2 regions of the Streptococcus pneumoniae genome follow, and region 2 is predicted to be linked to the other one. Evidence: riboswitches for the same ligand, from Rfam matches in the RefSeq annotation. Region 2 holds a riboswitch; the other holds the start of a gene.
The links. A riboswitch is a leader RNA that binds a small molecule or an ion and turns the genes downstream of it on or off. The one in region 2 is predicted to bind FMN.

Region 1 (8,218 bases), 260 kb from region 2:
CAACCAACTTGTCTCGCGGAATCTCCACATCAATATTTTTTAAATTATGGGCACGCGCCCCATGAATGACAATTTTATCTTGCATCTTTGTTCTTTCTAGTCCATTATTGCTTACCATTATACCAAAAAAAGTGAGATTCTATTACCCAAAAGGCCGATTTTGTAGTATAATAGTACAGTGTGAAAAAATCTGAAAAATGAGAAAGGATAAGGGATATGAAACAAGTTTTTCTCTCTACAACAACTGAATTTAAAGAGATCGATACGCTTGAACCGGGTACTTGGATCAATCTCGTCAATCCGACTCAAAATGAATCACTCGAAATCGCCAACACCTTCGATATTGATATTGCCGACCTTCGAGCACCGCTCGATGCGGAAGAAATGTCTCGTATTACCATTGAAGACGAGTATACCCTGATTATCGTAGACGTGCCGGTCACGGAGTGAAAGAAATAACCGCACCTACTACGTAACCATTCCGCTTGGTATTATCATCACTGAGGAAACCATTATCACTACGTGTTTGGAACCACTACCTGTCCTTGATGTCTTTATCAACCGTCGATTGCGTAATTTCTATACCTTCATGCGTTCACGTTTTATCTTTCAAATTCTTTATCGCAATGCAGAGCTTTACCTAACAGCCCTTCGTTCAATCGACCGCAAGAGTGAACAAATCGAAAGTCAACTGCATCAATCAACTCGTAATGAAGAATTGATTGAGCTCATGGAATTGGAAAAAACTATCGTCTATTTCAAGGCCTCCCTCAAAACAAATGAGCGCGTGATTAAGAAATTGACCAGTTCAACCAGCAATATCAAGAAATACCTTGAGGACGAAGACCTGCTTGAAGACACCCTGATTGAAACCCAACAGGCCATCGAGATGGCAGATATTTATGGAAACGTCTTGCATTCTATGACAGAGACCTTTGCCTCTATCATTTCTAACAACCAGAACAACATCATGAAAACCTTGGCCCTTGTGACCATCGTCATGTCCATCCCAACCATGGTCTTTTCTGCCTACGGGATGAACTTTAAGGATAATGAAATCCCCCTAAACGGAGAGCCAAATGCCTTCTGGTTAATCGTCTTTATCGCCTTTGCTATGAGTGTCTCGCTCACTCTCTATCTCATCCATAAAAAATGGTTCTAAGAGGAGTTCCTATGTCTCAAATTGATCTACAAAAATTAACTAAGAAAAACCAAGAGTTTGTCCACATTGCTACCCAACAATTCATCAAAGATGGGAAAACAGACGCTGAAATCCAGACTATTTTTGAGGAAGTCATTCCCCAAATCCTTGAGGAGCAATCTAAAGGTACAACTGCCCGTTCCCTATACGGCGCACCAACTCATTGGGCTCATAGCTTCACTGTCAAAGAGCAGTACGAAAAAGAGCATCCAAAAGAAAATGATGACCCAAAACTGATGATTATGGACTCAGCTCTTTTCATCACTAGCCTCTTTGCCCTTGTCAGCGCCCTCACAACCTTCTTTGCGGCAGACCAAGCTTTCGGCTATGGATTGATTACTCTTCTATTAGTTGGACTGGTTGGTGGATTTGCCTTCTACTTGATGTACTACTTTGTTTACCAATACTATGGACCAGATATGGATCGCAGTCAACGTCCACCTTTCTGGAAATCTGTACTAGTTATCCTAGCTTCTATGTTCCTTTGGTTGCTTGTCTTCTTTGCAACAAGCTTCCTACCAGCTAGCCTTAACCCAGTACTGGATCCATTGCCACTAGCTATTATTGGAGCAGCCCTCCTAGCCCTTCGCTTCTATCTCAAGAAACGCTTGAATATCCGTAGTGCAAGTGCAGGACCAACACGCTATCAAGAATAAGAAAACGATAAAAGCAACTGCAGGTGCGGTTGCTTTTTCACTTACTTTTTTGAGTTATATTCAATGAAAATCAAAGAGCAAACTAGGAAGCTAGCTGCAGGTTGCTCAAAGCACAGCTTTGAGGTTGCAAATAAAACTGACGTGGTTTGAAGAGATTTTCGAAGAGTATTAAAAGTATTCTTCTGAAATCCCACATAGCTTTCTCTTATATTTTGTGATAAAATAGGCTCAATCTATTTCTAGGAGGATGAGATATGGTTTCTACTATTGGTATTGTTAGTTTATCTAGTGGCATTATCGGAGAGGATTTTGTCAAACACGAAGTGGACTTGGGTATCCAACGTCTCAAGGATCTGAGACTCAATCCCATCTTTTTGCCCCATTCGTTAAAAGGATTAGACTTTATCAAGGACCATCCTGAAGCTCGTGCAGAGGATTTGATTCATGCCTTTTCTGATGATAGCATCGACATGATCCTATGTGCCATCGGTGGAGACGATACCTATCGCTTGCTACCTTATCTTTTTGAAAATGACCAACTCCAAAAGGTTATCAAACAAAAAATTTTTCTTGGCTTCTCGGATACAACCATGAACCACCTCATGTTGCATAAATTAGGAATCAAGACTTTTTATGGTCAATCCTTTTTAGCAGACATTTGTGAATTAGACAAAGAAATGCTAGCCTATAGCCTTCACTACTTTAAAGAATTGATTGAGACGGGAAGAATTTCAGAAATCCGCCCTAGTGACATTTGGTATGAGGAACGAACTGATTTTAGTCCCACGGCCCTGGGAACACCTCGTGTCAGTCATACAAATACAGGTTTTGACTTGTTGCAAGGAAGTGCCCAGTTCGAGGGGAAAATCCTCGGTGGTTGCCTCGAATCCCTCTACGATATCTTTGACAACTCTCGATACGCAGATAGCACGGAGCTCTGCCAAAAATACAAACTTTTCCCTGACTTGTCAGACTGGGAAGGGAAAATCCTCTTGCTCGAAACAAGCGAAGAAAAGCCTAAGCCAGAAGACTTCAAAAAGATGTTGCTAACTTTAAAGGACACTGGCATATTCGCGGTCATCAATGGACTCTTGGTCGGAAAACCTATGGATGAAACTTTCCATGACGACTATAAAGAGGCACTATTGGATATCATTGACAGCAATATCCCGATTGTCTATAATCTGAATGTCGGCCACGCAACTCCAAGAGCAATTGTACCCTTTGGGGTCCATGCTCATGTAGATGCACAGGAACAAGTCATTCTCTTTGACTATAACAAATAAAGCTGGGAAAAGTTTCTCAGCTTTTTTCTCGGTATCATTACTGGCATTTTCATCACATATTACAGTATATTGAAACTAGAATAGTACACCTCTACTTCTAAAACATTGTTAGAAATCGATTTGTCCTGTTCTCATTTCATTTTACTATACTGATAGCTAAAATGATTAAGGAGAGGCTGTTGCTTAACATGTGAACAAGTAGGGGATAGTAGATATTCTCTTTTTCTTTCACATAAATAATAGAAAAGGCAAGGCCTCCACCTAAGTAACCAACTGCACCAATCCACTCTGATAGAGCCAAACTGTGCATATGAGTCAGAGCAAAAACAAGTCCTACCAGAATAATGCTTAGTAAACCTGGCAACCGTTCCTGCAAGTAATGCAATAAGACCTGACGGAAAAATAATTCTTCTACCAGAGGTCCAATGACACAAGCAAAAACAGCTATCAGTAGTGGTTGTTCTTGAAAGGTACTTTGAATATTAGACTGATTTAGACCTTGTCCATCTAATCCCACAAACTGCTTCAACATCTCTGATACAAATTCAAAGACAACAGTCATCAGAATGAGAAAGAGCCATCCTGTTAAGACGCCAAAGAAGAATTTTCTTTTAGTCTTTCTAATCTCCTTCCATTGTTGGATCAATCTATCCTTGAACAAGAAGGAGCCATATAAAGCTAAAACTACATAAACAAGATAATTTGCAATGACAGATGGCATTAAAGAAGCCAGCAATTTAACGCCATCAAACACAAAGAGGATTGTATAGAGAATCGCAAAAATCAGAATTCCCTTATTTTTGTTAGACATCATTTAAGACCTTTCCACTCACAATCATTCTCGTGGTCATCAACTAGCCCTGCAGCCTGTAGAAAAGACAATACGGCGACTGGGCCTGTGAACTTGAAGCCTCGTTTTTTGAGATCTTTGGCTAATTTCTCAGATAAGGGTGTTTTAGCTGGGGCTTGGCGATAATCAGGAACATCGTTAACGACAGTTTTCCCCTCAACAAAAGACCAAAGATAGGCATCAAAAGAGCCGTACTCTGCCTGTAACTGTAGAAAGGCTTGGGCGTTAGCGCGTGTAGCAAAAATCTTGGCTCTATTTCGAATGATAGCTGGATTCTCCAGCATGGCTTCCAATTCAGTGTCAGTCATCTCTGCGACTGAGTGAATTTGATAGCTATGAAAGGCTTCTCGGAAAGCTTGGCGTTTGTTGAGTACCGTTTCCCAAGACAGGCCTGCCTGATAGGTTTCCATACACAACAACTCAAACAATGCTTGGTCATCATGGAGGGGCTGACCCCACTCCTCATCATGATAGGCGATGTAGAGCGGGTTGGTCATCTTGACCCACGAACAACGTTTTGTCATTCTCTGCTCCTATTTGACCAACATTTTAAGGGCCGACTTGATATAGTTCTCAGCTGTATCTGTCGTTCCTTCAAAGAATTTCTTGATTTTCTTGAGCTCTGTTGCCTTGTAGCCCAGAGCCAACATGGCTTCCATAGCTTCTTCCAATTCTTGGTTTTCAGCACTTGCTTGTACTGCGACCTTGGCAGGAAGGTCATCTCCTGCAACTACTACCTTGCCTTCCAAGTCCAGCACCATCTGCTGGGCTGTTTTCTTGCCAATTTTAGGGAACTTGGTCAAGTAGGTGATGTTCTTGGTTTCAATGGCTTGAACCAAGCCAGCATTGTCATCAGCAGCGATAATAGCAAGAGCTGATACAGGACCAATCCCAGAGACCGAAATCAGACTAAGAAAGAGCTTTTTCTCATCCTCTGAGCGAAATCCATAAAGCAAATGGGCGTCCTCACGCACAACCTGATGCACATAAATCTGATCCTCCTGATTAACCTGACCTGAATAGGCATAAGGATTGGCCACATGCAGGATATAACCAATACCATTGGTTTCAAGAACAATGTATTTGGCAGTAATTTTGGTAATGATTCCTTTTAAATATGCGTACATAGTGTTCCTTCTCTCTTATTTCGTTTATCTAGTATATCATATTTTCTTTATCCGAGGAGCGAGAATCGATTATCACAAATACAGTATATCAAAAACAATCTGTATTTATCTGTTGACATATTCAAAATTAAGTACTATAATCATCTGTAATTGAATAACTATCTTCAGGGCAGGGTGCAATTCCCTACCGGTGGTATAGCCCACGAGCCGAAAGGCATGATTTGGTGAAATTCCAAAGCCGACAGTATAGTCTGGATGAAAGAAGATAAAAGTATATTTGTGCTTTTTGCGTGCTCTGAAATGATTACTTGTCATTTCAGAGCATTTTTGTTAATCGCATAAGTTTTCTTTTGTATGCCTTGAGTAGTCCCCTATTCAAGGTATATTTTTTTGGAGGTAGTGAGATGAGCGATTCAAAATATATGAAATTAGCAATAAAACTGGCACAAAAAGGGGCTGGTTACGTCAATCCCAATCCTATGGTTGGCGCAATTATTGTAAAAGATAATCACATTATCGGACAAGGTTATCATGAGTTTTTTGGTGGCCCACATGCTGAGAGAAATGCTCTTAAAAACTGTAGAAAATCCCCTGTCGGAGCGACGCTTTATGTAACACTTGAACCCTGTTGTCACTTCGGGAAAACACCTCCCTGTATAGATGCTATAATCGATAGTGGTATTACAAGAGTAGTCATTGGAAGCCTAGACTGTAATCCTATTGTATCTGGAAAAGGAGTAAAGATACTTGAGGAAAATAATCTTCAAGTTACTGTTGGAATTTTAGAAAATGAGTGTCTTAACTTAATAAAAAGTTTTAGAAAGTATATTACCCAGCATGTACCCTATGTTTTTATGAAATATGCAATGTCAATGGATGGAAAAATAGCCACTAAAACAAATCAATCCAAATGGATTACTGAAGAAGAAGCAAGAAAGCATGTGCATCAGTTACGACACCATGTTAGTGCAATTATGGTGGGAGTCAATACTGTTATTCAAGACGATCCTTTGCTGACATGTAGATTGGAGGAAGGGAAAAATCCTATCCGTATCATATGCGATACACATTTACGAACTCCTCTTACCTCTAAAATCGTAAAAACAGCAAATGATATTAAAACTTACATTGCCACTTCCTCTGAAGACAAAAATAAAATGAAGCTATATCAAAATCATGGCTGTGAAATACTTTCCATAAAGAAAAAAGGCAATCATATAGACTTATCGAGTTTAATGCAACATCTAGGAAACATGCAGATTGATAGCCTAGTTCTAGAAGGGGGCAGTCTAATGAATTGGAGTGCTTTGGAACAACAAATTGTTGATGAGCTGAAAATATATATTGCACCAAAAATTTTTGGAGGCAGTGCCAAGTTTCCTGTCGGAGGTGAAGGCATTTCTTTGCCAAATGACGCTATTAGATTGAAACCTTATGCATTTTCTCAAATAGGAAATGACTATCTCATAGAAAGTGAAGTGATTTATCCATGTTCACAGGAATAATTGAAGAAATCGGAAAAGTTGAAAGAATACAGAAAGACTCTCGTAATTGTAAACTATCAATTAAAGCCTCAAAAATATTAACGGATATCCATTTAGGCGATAGTATAGCAGTAAATGGTATCTGTCTTACAGTTACTCATTTCAATCATCAATCCTTTACAGTTGATGTAATGAATGAAACATGGAGTCGAACAGCTCTTACTCTATTAAAACATGGAAGTGAGGTGAATCTAGAAAGAGCCTTATCTGTCAACGGTCGACTTGGGGGTCACGTCGTTACAGGACACATTGATGGTACAGGAAAAATCTCGTCAATAAAAAAAGATGATAATGCTGTATGGTATCAAATCAACACACAAAAAGAAATTTTAGATTTAATAGTTGAAAAAGGATCTATTACAATTGACGGCATTAGTCTGACTGTCGCTAAAGTCTCCAAAGTAAACTTTTCAGTATCTGTTATCCCTCATACCTTGGAACAAACCATTCTTAAGAGTAAACAAGTCGGGAGTACAGTAAATCTTGAAAATGATATCTTAGGTAAATATGTGCAAAAACTGATGGATAACTCTCCAAAATCAGAAATATCTAAGGAACTATTATATCAAAATGGATTTTAGCAGAAAGGATAATCAGTCAATGGAATATCGAAAAATACAAGAAGCATTAGAAGCATTGCAGAAGGGACGACTTGTTCTTGTTATAGACGACAAGGATAGAGAAAATGAAGGAGACTTAATTTGTTCTGCACAAGCAGCTACAACAGAAAATGTTAATTTTATGGCTACTTATGCCAAAGGATTAATTTGTATGCCTATGAGCGAAAGTTTAGCTAATCAATTAATGCTTTCACCTATGGTTGAAAACAATACAGATAATCATAAGACTGCTTTTACAGTTTCAATTGATTATAAAGAAACGACCACAGGTATTTCTGCCGAGGAAAGAGGACTGACCGCACGTATGTGTGTAGCTGAAGATATAACACCCTCTGATTTTCGCAGGCCAGGACACATGTTTCCTTTAATTGCAAAAAAAGGTGGTGTTCTAGAAAGAAATGGACACACAGAAGCAACTGTTGATTTATTAAAATTAGCTGGACTAAAAGAGTGTGGCCTATGTTGTGAAATAATGAATCATGATGGCAAAATGATGAGAACAGATGATTTAATTCAGTTCTCGAAGAAACACAACATTCCACTAATTACCATCAAAGAATTACAAGAATATAGAAAAGTATATGATCAGCTGGTAGAACGAGTTTCAACTGTCAATATGCCTACTAGATACGGTAATTTCAAAGCAATTAGCTATATAGATAAACTAAATGGGGAACATCATCTTGCTCTTATTATGGGAAACATAGAGGATGAAGCCAATGTATTATGTCGGGTCCACTCCGAATGTTTAACAGGAGATGTTTTAGGCTCTTTACGTTGCGATTGTGGACAGCAATTCGATAAAGCTATGAAAATGATTGTTGAGAATGGTTCGGGTGTCTTACTTTACTTGCGACAGGAGGGACGAGGAATTGGACTTATCAATAAATTAAAAGCCTATCATTTACAAGATCAAGGCATGGATACGCTTGAT
Region 2 (8,218 bases):
CTTGCCGTAGATATGTGTTCCTGACTTTGTCAGTCTTATCTACAACCTCAAAACAGTGTTTTGAGCAGCCTACGGCTAGTTTCCTAGCTTGCTCTTTGATTTTCATTGAGTATAAAATACAAGAAGATAACTTCTTGAAAAAACAAAAATAGCTCCCTAAGAACTAGGGAGCCCCGACCTCTAAAAGAGGTGCCCAAACAATATGATACCTAAAAATAGGATAATTGTCAATAGCTAACTCTTATTCCTCGCTGGTTTCAGCGTCGTCATCTGAAAACTCGTCGTCGTCTTCGTTGAGATCCACATCTTCTCCCAAGTCATCTGGAGCGATTTCGTTGATTTCTGCATCATAAGCTTCCACTTCATTTTTTTCATCATCTGGATTTTCATCATCGTATGAAAGAGCTGGATCTGCTTCGTATGCATCTTCGTCTTCTGGATCATCTGCATTGTAGTCAATGGCATCTGAATCACCATCCATAAAGGCATTGACACGTTTTTTCTTAGCTTTTGGTGCTACTTCATCGTCGTCATTTTCTTCAAGAGCGATGATTTCTTCGTCGATTTCGTCCACACCATACCATGAACGAAGACCCCATTTGTTGTCCCCAAGTGAGATGAAGCTACCGTCAAAGTTCAACTCTGTGTAGAACAAAGGCAAAGCTTCGCGGATATCGCTGTTTGATGTTCCAAGGTAGTTTTGAATTTCGTTTACAAGATCGCTAAAATGCATCTCATGATCGCGACCACGAAGTTCCAAGATAGCACGCGCTACCTCAATCATAGATAGTTCACTTTTTTCTTGCCCAGCAAATACTTCTAATTCCAAAGCGTTTCTCCTCATTTATACTACTATCGCCAGAGCGAACAGACTCTGACCTCATTTTATCATTTACTCTTTATTTTACGATAATTTTGCGGAATAGTCAAAGGTTAAGGGGGAGAAAGTGGCAGGATTAGACTAATTCCAATATAAAACTCCTTCCTTTTTCTGTTGCTCCATTTTCCACAAATCCAAGCGACTTGAAACACCTCCTAGAAGCATGATTGTAGGTGTAGATTTCCTTGACTCTCAATTCTTTCCATCCTTTTACTCGAGCCAATTCAATCAAAGCACTTAGAATCTTTTTTCCAAGTCCTCGATGTTGGTAAGCGGAATTCCCAATCACAATGGGGAGATTATCCTGAGATAGTGTAATATCCCCAATTGGAAACCATTCTCCCTTCTCCTTGACTTCAATCCAAAAAAGCTCACCATGCCGATCCAAATAGGAATACATGGCTTCCAAGGTCGCTTGACTGTAAGGAAGCTTCACCCCATCTACGAGGTAAACCAAGTTCACATCCTGATACCAAGCAAAAGCTTCCTCACAATAATTGACCTTATAATAAGGAACAAAACACAATGCACTACCTTTTCAACAAAAGAGTTGCTGCTTGATTAAAACCATCACACCAGTTATACCATTTTGCTTCATACCCATCTTGAGCTAGGATACGATCTTCTAAATCAAAAACAGAGTAAATCTTTCTTTCCTCGCAAGCTTGCGCATAGAGATGATATAGTTCATCACCACCATCTCTATCCCACTCAGCAGAAATCGTATCCCGACCTGCCAATAAAGCCTGATAAGCCCTGTGATGCCCATCTGTAATCAGCAAACAATCTCCAAAGGCAAGAATACTGATTGGATCGACTTGGATTGTTTCTGCCGACTGGTAAAGCATCTGAATATCTTGCAACTTCTTTTCTGATAAATATAGTTGAGTCGGATGAAGATCTGCTATATTGACTTTCATTTCTTTCTCCTCAAGGGAATTCGATACTCACTTCTGTTTGCCTTTAAATCGCCATTGGAAGCGGAGCTTGTCATAGAAGGGAAACTCGATAAACAGGACTCCCAAGCCCACACAGAGACTGGCAAGGACGTCTGATGGGTAATGAACTCCCAGATAGACTCTTGATACCAGCACACTGACTAGGTAGAGGCCAAGGACGATTTGTACGATTTTTCTCCAGACTGGATCTTTAATCCGCTGACTAAGAATAACAATCAAAGTACCTACCATCAAGGTTACAGCCAGAGAATGCCCACTTGGGAAGGAAAATCCCTTCTCCTCCACCAGATGTAAGATAGCTGGTCGTGGGCGCTGGTAGATATTTTTAAAGGTCACGATTAAAAGACCTGCCAAAGCCAGATTTCCCAGCATGAAGAAACTTTCTATCTTCCATCGCTTACGATAAAAGACAAAAGCTGTAATGACAACCCAAGTGATAATCACTGGGATATCAATCAGACGTGTGAGGGATCGAAAAAGAATAGTCAAATAATCTGGTAAGTCTCCTCGAATGGCAGTCTGAATCGATTGGTCAAAATTGACCAACATTTCAGGGTAAAATTTGACCATATAGCCAAGAATAACGAAAAGTAAAAGGGCAAAACTGCCCTTCATTAAAAATGTTTGTTTATCTTTCATAGTGTTTTAAGGTTGGTTTCAAAAGGACGTACAACAACCAGAATGAAACGGAAAAGATTACACCCTCAATCAAGTTAAAAGGTAATACCATGGTCATTAGGTAGTTGGAAAGTCCCAAAATTTTTCCAATATCAAAGTTAGCAAACTTAGCGTACAAAGGAACAGCATAAACATAGTTGAGAACCAACATGGCCAAGGTTAAACCAACAGTTCCAGCTAGAGAGCCTAGTAGGAAACGAAGGGTTGTCCGTTCCTTTTTCCAAATCAAAGCAAATACGATGACAAAAACTCCCAAAGCTACGATATTCATCGGCAAACCAATGTAAGTATTCACTCCTTGGCTGTTAAGAAGCAATTTCAATAGTGAGCGAAGCAAGAGCACTCCTAGAGCAGCAGGCAAATCCATGACCACCAGACCCACAAGGACTGGCAAGATACTAAATTCGATCTTGAGGAAAGATGCCGCTGGTAAAAGCGGAAAGTCAAAGTACATCAGCACAAATGAGATGGCTGATAAAATTGCAATGGTCGAAAGTCGACGTGTGTTTGTCATAACAGGTTCCTCCAATTTTCTATAAAATCAGAAGAAGTTGGAAAGGATTCCTCTATCTATTCTCACTTTTTATATCCCAAAAGTTCCCTCTTACTCTATTAAAGAAAAACAAAGCAAGTGGTTACAATCCGGCTATAAATCTATCAAAACAGACAAAGCTATTCTTTCGTCTTCTCCCATCCAGACTATACTGTCGGTTGTGGAATCTCACCACATCAGCTTGCGCTCGCGGACTTCTTTAAAGAGAAGGAAATAGAGATTTTTCTTTTAGACTAGGCGACAAGCTGTAGGCATAACTTCTGGTTAGGCAAAGCTTGTCAACAAAGTATAAAAGGAAAAGATCATTTCCTAGTTAAAGTCACCGCCGGTCGGGAATCACACCCTGCCCTGAAGACTCTTTTATCATAACAAAAAACGCTTGCAAGCGCAAGCATTTTGTTCATTTTCATTTTTTATTTCAATTTATCCACTTCATAGGTATGGACGAGCTCAAGACCTGCAAAGTTCTGCTGGCGAAGAGCCTCATAGACAATCATGCAGACGGTATTAGACACATTGAGACTGCGGACATGTTCATCATTCATGGGAATACGGAGAGCCTTCTCAGGATGTTCTCGCATAAAATCTTCAGGTAAGCCCTTGTCTTCACGTCCAAAGAGAAAATAATGGTCCTCGTCAGTCGATAAATCCACCTCAGAATAGACTTTTTCCGCGAATTTCGAAATCAGATAGAGTTTTCCCTTCATCTGAGATATGAAATCTTCCAAACTCTCGTAAAAATAAATCTCTAGCTTATCCCAGTAATCCAATCCAGCCCGCTTCATCTTGCGGTCATCAATAGGAAAGCCCATAGGCTTGATGATGTGGAGGGGAGAATTGGTCGCAGCGCAAGTACGCGCGATATTGCCCGTATTTTGTGGAATTTGAGGTTCAAATAATACAATGTGATTTGTCATGACTTGCTTCCTTTCACCATTGCAAAAAAATAGCCACACTGCCCGGAGTCAAGCTCAGCAAACAGCGTGGTTAAGGCATCGTTAACTTACCTCACAACAGGTTTGAAGTAAATCAGCGAAACTACTTTCTTAGTATAACACTTTCAGAATCATTGTCAATAGAAATGACTTGATTTTTTCAATTTTTTCAAGCTATTTCCAAGGGTTGTAAAATCGTCCCTGATTCTGCAAGATAAGTAGTAAACTAACTACTAAAAACAAGGTTGCCAAGAGCAAGGTAATATAGTCTCCTTTTTTCAAGGCCTGATAACTATACCATGTGCGTTTTTTCTCTTTCCCAAAGCGGCGAAGCTCCATGGCAGTCGCAATGGTATCAATGCGTTCTAGCGAGCTAAAAATCAAGGGCGTAATAATGAGCAGATTGCCTTTGATTCGTTGCATAAGAGAAGCTTTCTTGGATAATTCCATCCCACGCGCCTCCTGAGACATCTTGATAGTAAAGAATTCTTCCTGCAAATCTGGAATATAGCGCAAGGTCAGGCTGACAGAATAAGCAATCTTATAGGGCACACCAATTTGATTTAAACTGGAAGCAAACTGACTAGGATGGGTTGTCATCAAAAAGATAATAGCCAGAGGAATGGTGCAAAGATACTTAATGGCCAAATTTAGCAGATAAAAGAGCTCCTGGCTGGTTAGAGTGTAGACACCGATTCCCTGCCAAATCACACTTCTCTCTCCATAAAGTCCAACCCCATACTCGGGAGAAAAGAGATAGACCATCAAAACGTTTAAAACGGCAAATACCGTCGCAAAAACGGCTACAAAGGAAACATCTTTAAAGCGAATTTCTGATAAATAGAGGAGAAAGACTGAAAAGATGGCAATCAGCAAGAGCATTCTGGTATCATAGCTAATCATGGCCGCCAATGATACCAGAATGAAAAAGAGAAGTTTCCCAGCTCCTGACAAGCGATGAATCACAGTATCTCTATGCTGGTAACCGATTAATTTAGCTTGCATCCCTCTCTCCTTTCTTTGTAAAATGCCGTTAAATCCAGTGGATCCACATCTAGTTTCTTAGCCAAGTTAAAGATGGAGGTTTCTTTTAGATTGGCTTTTACTAACAGCTCAGGATCGCTCAACAGACTGGCTGGAACAGTATCGGCAATCAATTCTCCATCCACCATGACAAGGACCCGGTCTGAATAATCCAGCATCAATTGCATATCATGGGTAATCATGACAATGGTATGCCCTTTTTGATGTAACTCTTCGAGAAATTCCATAATCTCAGTATAGTTCTTCTGATCTTGACCTGCAGTCGGTTCATCTAGGAGAATAATTTCAGCTCCTAAGACCAAAATTGAAGCAATGGTGACACGTTTTTTCTGACCAAATGACAGGGCAGAAATAGGCCAATTACGGAATTCATAAAGTCCACAGATTTTCAAGGTTTCATAGACTCTCGTTTCAATTTCCTTCTCATCCACACCTCGCAAACGGAGCCCTAGAGCCACCTCATCAAAAATCATATTGGTTGAAATCATTTGATTAGGATTTTGTAGCACATATCCTACTCGTTCCGCCCGCTCTGCAACAGAATCGCCTTTTATATCCTGTTTTTCCCAAAGATAGCGTCCTTCCGTCTGAATAAAGCTACTTATAGCCTTGGCTAGAGTTGATTTCCCTGCTCCATTTTTTCCGACAATAGCAATCTTTTCACCCTTTTTAATATCTAAATGTAGGGATTTTAAAATCGGTCTATCATCATAAGAAAAAGATACTTCCTCTAGTCTAAAGAGTGACTGCAATTCTGAGGTTTCTTTTACCAGTTCCGTCTGTAACTGGACTTGCCCTTTTGAGATAGACAAGTTATCCAGATCTGCTAATTGTTCTTCCTTGACTAAGTCCACACCTAATTGACGGAGAGTGGTTAGATAAAGGGGTTCTCGAATTCCATTTTGAGTCAATAAATCAGTCGCAAGCAACTGGTCAGGGCTCCCATTAAAAAGGATACGACCATCGTTTATCAAGACAATCCGATCCACAGGGCGATGCAGAACGTCCTCCAAACGGTGCTCGATAATCAGAGTCGTCGTCCCCTCTTCCTTATGAATCTGGTCAATCAATTCGATAATATCCTGACCTGACTTGGGATCTAGATTGGCGAGTGGCTCATCAAACAAGAGAATCGGACTTTCATCAATCAAGACACCAGCCAGACTGACTCGCTGCTTTTGTCCACCTGACAAATCCTGAGGACGCTGATCCAGTAAAGGAAGAAGGTCCAGCTTTTCAGCCCATTTATAAACACGACCTTTCATCTCATCTAGGGCTGTCACATCATTTTCCAGAGCAAACGCCAAATCTTCTGCCACAGACAAGCCAATAAACTGCCCATCTGTATCCTGCAAAACTGTGCTAACCAGATGAGACTTATCATAGATGCTCATATCAAAGGCTACTTGACCCTTTATCAAAAATTCTCCATATGTCTGACCCTTGTAAATATTGGGAATAATCCCATTCAAACACTGACCCAAGGTAGATTTACCTGACCCAGATGGTCCAACAATTAAGACTTTCTCTCCCTTGTAAATGGTCAAGTCTATCCCTTGCAAGGTCGGTTCTTGTTGTGTTTCATACCGGAAAGAGAAATCCTTCCACTCAATTATAGCTTCTTTCATCTTACTCTCTTCATTCGCTTCTTAGACTTCTATTTTATCATAAATCAAGCCCTTCTTGCAGTCTCTTCTCTTAAAATCTTAGCGCCAAAAAGATTCCTATCCTAGCTTACTTGCCTAACTAATCTATAAACATCGAAAAAGACTAGTTGCCCAGCCTTCCCCATCATTTTATACTCTTCGAAAATCTCTTCAAACCACGTCAGCTTCGCCTTGCCGTAGGTATGGTTACTGACTTCGTCAGTTTCATCTACAACCTCAAAACCATGTTTTGAGCTGACTTCGTCAGTTCTATCCACAATCTCAAAACACTGTTTTGAGCAACCTGCGGCTAGCTTCCTAGTTTGCTCTTTGATTTTCATTGAGTATTAGTCCTTTTTCAAACTTCCTGCACGAGTTTGGGTTCCTGCATAGGCAAGTAAGAGAAGAGTTCCTGCAATAGCTACAGATACACCATTGGCAATTCCCGCAACAATCCCTTGTGCAAATACTTTTTCTGCCGCTTCTTGATAAATCACAACATCTCCAAGTGGTGCCAAGACACCCCAAACAAGGGCATTTGCAAGTAGTTGAATGAGGTTAAAAATAAGAATATCTTTCCAGTCAAAAACACCATTGATCACTCGAACGTACTTTCTAAAAAGTCCCACAACTAGACCAAAAAGTCCGCTAGCGATAATCCAAGTCCACCATAGACCATAACCAGCAAGAGAGTCCTTGATTGCATGACCAATCAACCCGACAAGCAAACCGATAATCGGTCCAAAAATAATAGAAAGTAGCGCTTGTACCGCATACTGAAGCTGGATGCTTGTATTTGGAACAGGGGTTGGAATGTTGATCATCCCGATGACGACAAAGAGGGCAGCGCCAATTCCGACAGCAACAACTTGTTTAATTGTAAATTTGATTTCCATACTATTCTCCTATTTTATCCTTCTATTTTCTTTATTTCAATGGTCCAAGATGAACCGACACCTACATTATAGGCCTTGGCAAAGGAACCTTGGTTGATAGCCAAACCTAAACGATAGAGAGAGTTGATGTAAAGGATGGGTTGCCCAATTCTCACATCTGCAAATGATTTGCCATAGACAACCTGATTTTGATAGACCAGCATATCAGCATGATAGATGGTCACTTCAAAACGATCACCAAATTCTGGTTCCAGCTTGTAAAATTCTTCCCGTGTGATAGAGGTCCAAAGCGAACCGAAACGCACATCCAGAATATCAATGGCTCCCTTCACCAGATGATCTTCTATGATGGTCGCTACGACTGGAAGCTCTACAATCTGTTCCACACTGAGCTCTGGCCCTACTTCCTCAAAAGTAATGTGACCACTGGCCAGTTTAGCACCAGTATAGGCATAGACATCACGACCGTGGAAGGTATAAGAATGCTCTGTGTTTTGACGCCTATTGGCCACCTCAGAAATCTCACGAATGGCTACAATGCCAACGTGTTTCTTGATAAAGGAAAGCGTCCCATTATCTGGCGTGACAATGTATTGATTTTTTGCAGTCTTGGCAACTACACTCTTA

Region 1: linked by a shared signal. The riboswitch ahead of ribD (bifunctional diaminohydroxyphosphoribosylaminopyrimidine deaminase/5-amino-6-(5-phosphoribosylamino)uracil reductase RibD) and the one ahead of AT689_RS00125 (ECF transporter S component) in region 2 are both predicted to bind FMN.

What each region holds. Positions count from the first base shown of each region.
Region 1 is NZ_LN831051.1:291,271-299,488, forward strand. It holds gene uvrA (excinuclease ABC subunit UvrA) at 1-85, opposite strand, end outside; partial or broken gene AT689_RS01490 (magnesium transporter CorA family protein) at 217-1,162, shown strand; gene AT689_RS01495 (DUF1129 domain-containing protein) at 1,174-1,857, shown strand; gene AT689_RS01500 (S66 family peptidase) at 2,112-3,143, shown strand; gene AT689_RS01505 (CPBP family intramembrane glutamic endopeptidase) at 3,280-3,957, opposite strand; gene AT689_RS01510 (DNA-3-methyladenine glycosylase I) at 3,954-4,517, opposite strand; gene ruvA (Holliday junction branch migration protein RuvA) at 4,527-5,120, opposite strand; FMN riboswitch at 5,277-5,391, shown strand; gene ribD (bifunctional diaminohydroxyphosphoribosylaminopyrimidine deaminase/5-amino-6-(5-phosphoribosylamino)uracil reductase RibD) at 5,525-6,625, shown strand; gene ribE (riboflavin synthase) at 6,610-7,245, shown strand; gene AT689_RS01530 (bifunctional 3,4-dihydroxy-2-butanone-4-phosphate synthase/GTP cyclohydrolase II) at 7,265-8,218, shown strand, end outside.
Region 2 is NZ_LN831051.1:27,011-35,228, forward strand. It holds gene AT689_RS13155 (hypothetical protein) at 1-106, opposite strand, end outside; gene rpoE (DNA-directed RNA polymerase subunit delta) at 242-829, opposite strand; gene AT689_RS00110 (GNAT family N-acetyltransferase) at 957-1,406, opposite strand; gene AT689_RS00115 (chromosome partitioning protein ParB) at 1,411-1,800, opposite strand; gene AT689_RS00120 (phosphatase PAP2 family protein) at 1,828-2,478, opposite strand; gene AT689_RS00125 (ECF transporter S component) at 2,468-3,031, opposite strand; FMN riboswitch at 3,196-3,430, opposite strand; gene AT689_RS00130 (tRNA (cytidine(34)-2'-O)-methyltransferase) at 3,484-3,987, opposite strand; gene AT689_RS00135 (energy-coupling factor transporter transmembrane component T family protein) at 4,180-5,010, opposite strand; gene AT689_RS00140 (ABC transporter ATP-binding protein) at 4,995-6,677, opposite strand; gene AT689_RS00145 (hypothetical protein) at 6,779-7,036, opposite strand; gene AT689_RS00150 (ECF-type riboflavin transporter substrate-binding protein) at 7,043-7,591, opposite strand; gene AT689_RS00155 (SAM hydrolase/SAM-dependent halogenase family protein) at 7,606-8,218, opposite strand, start outside.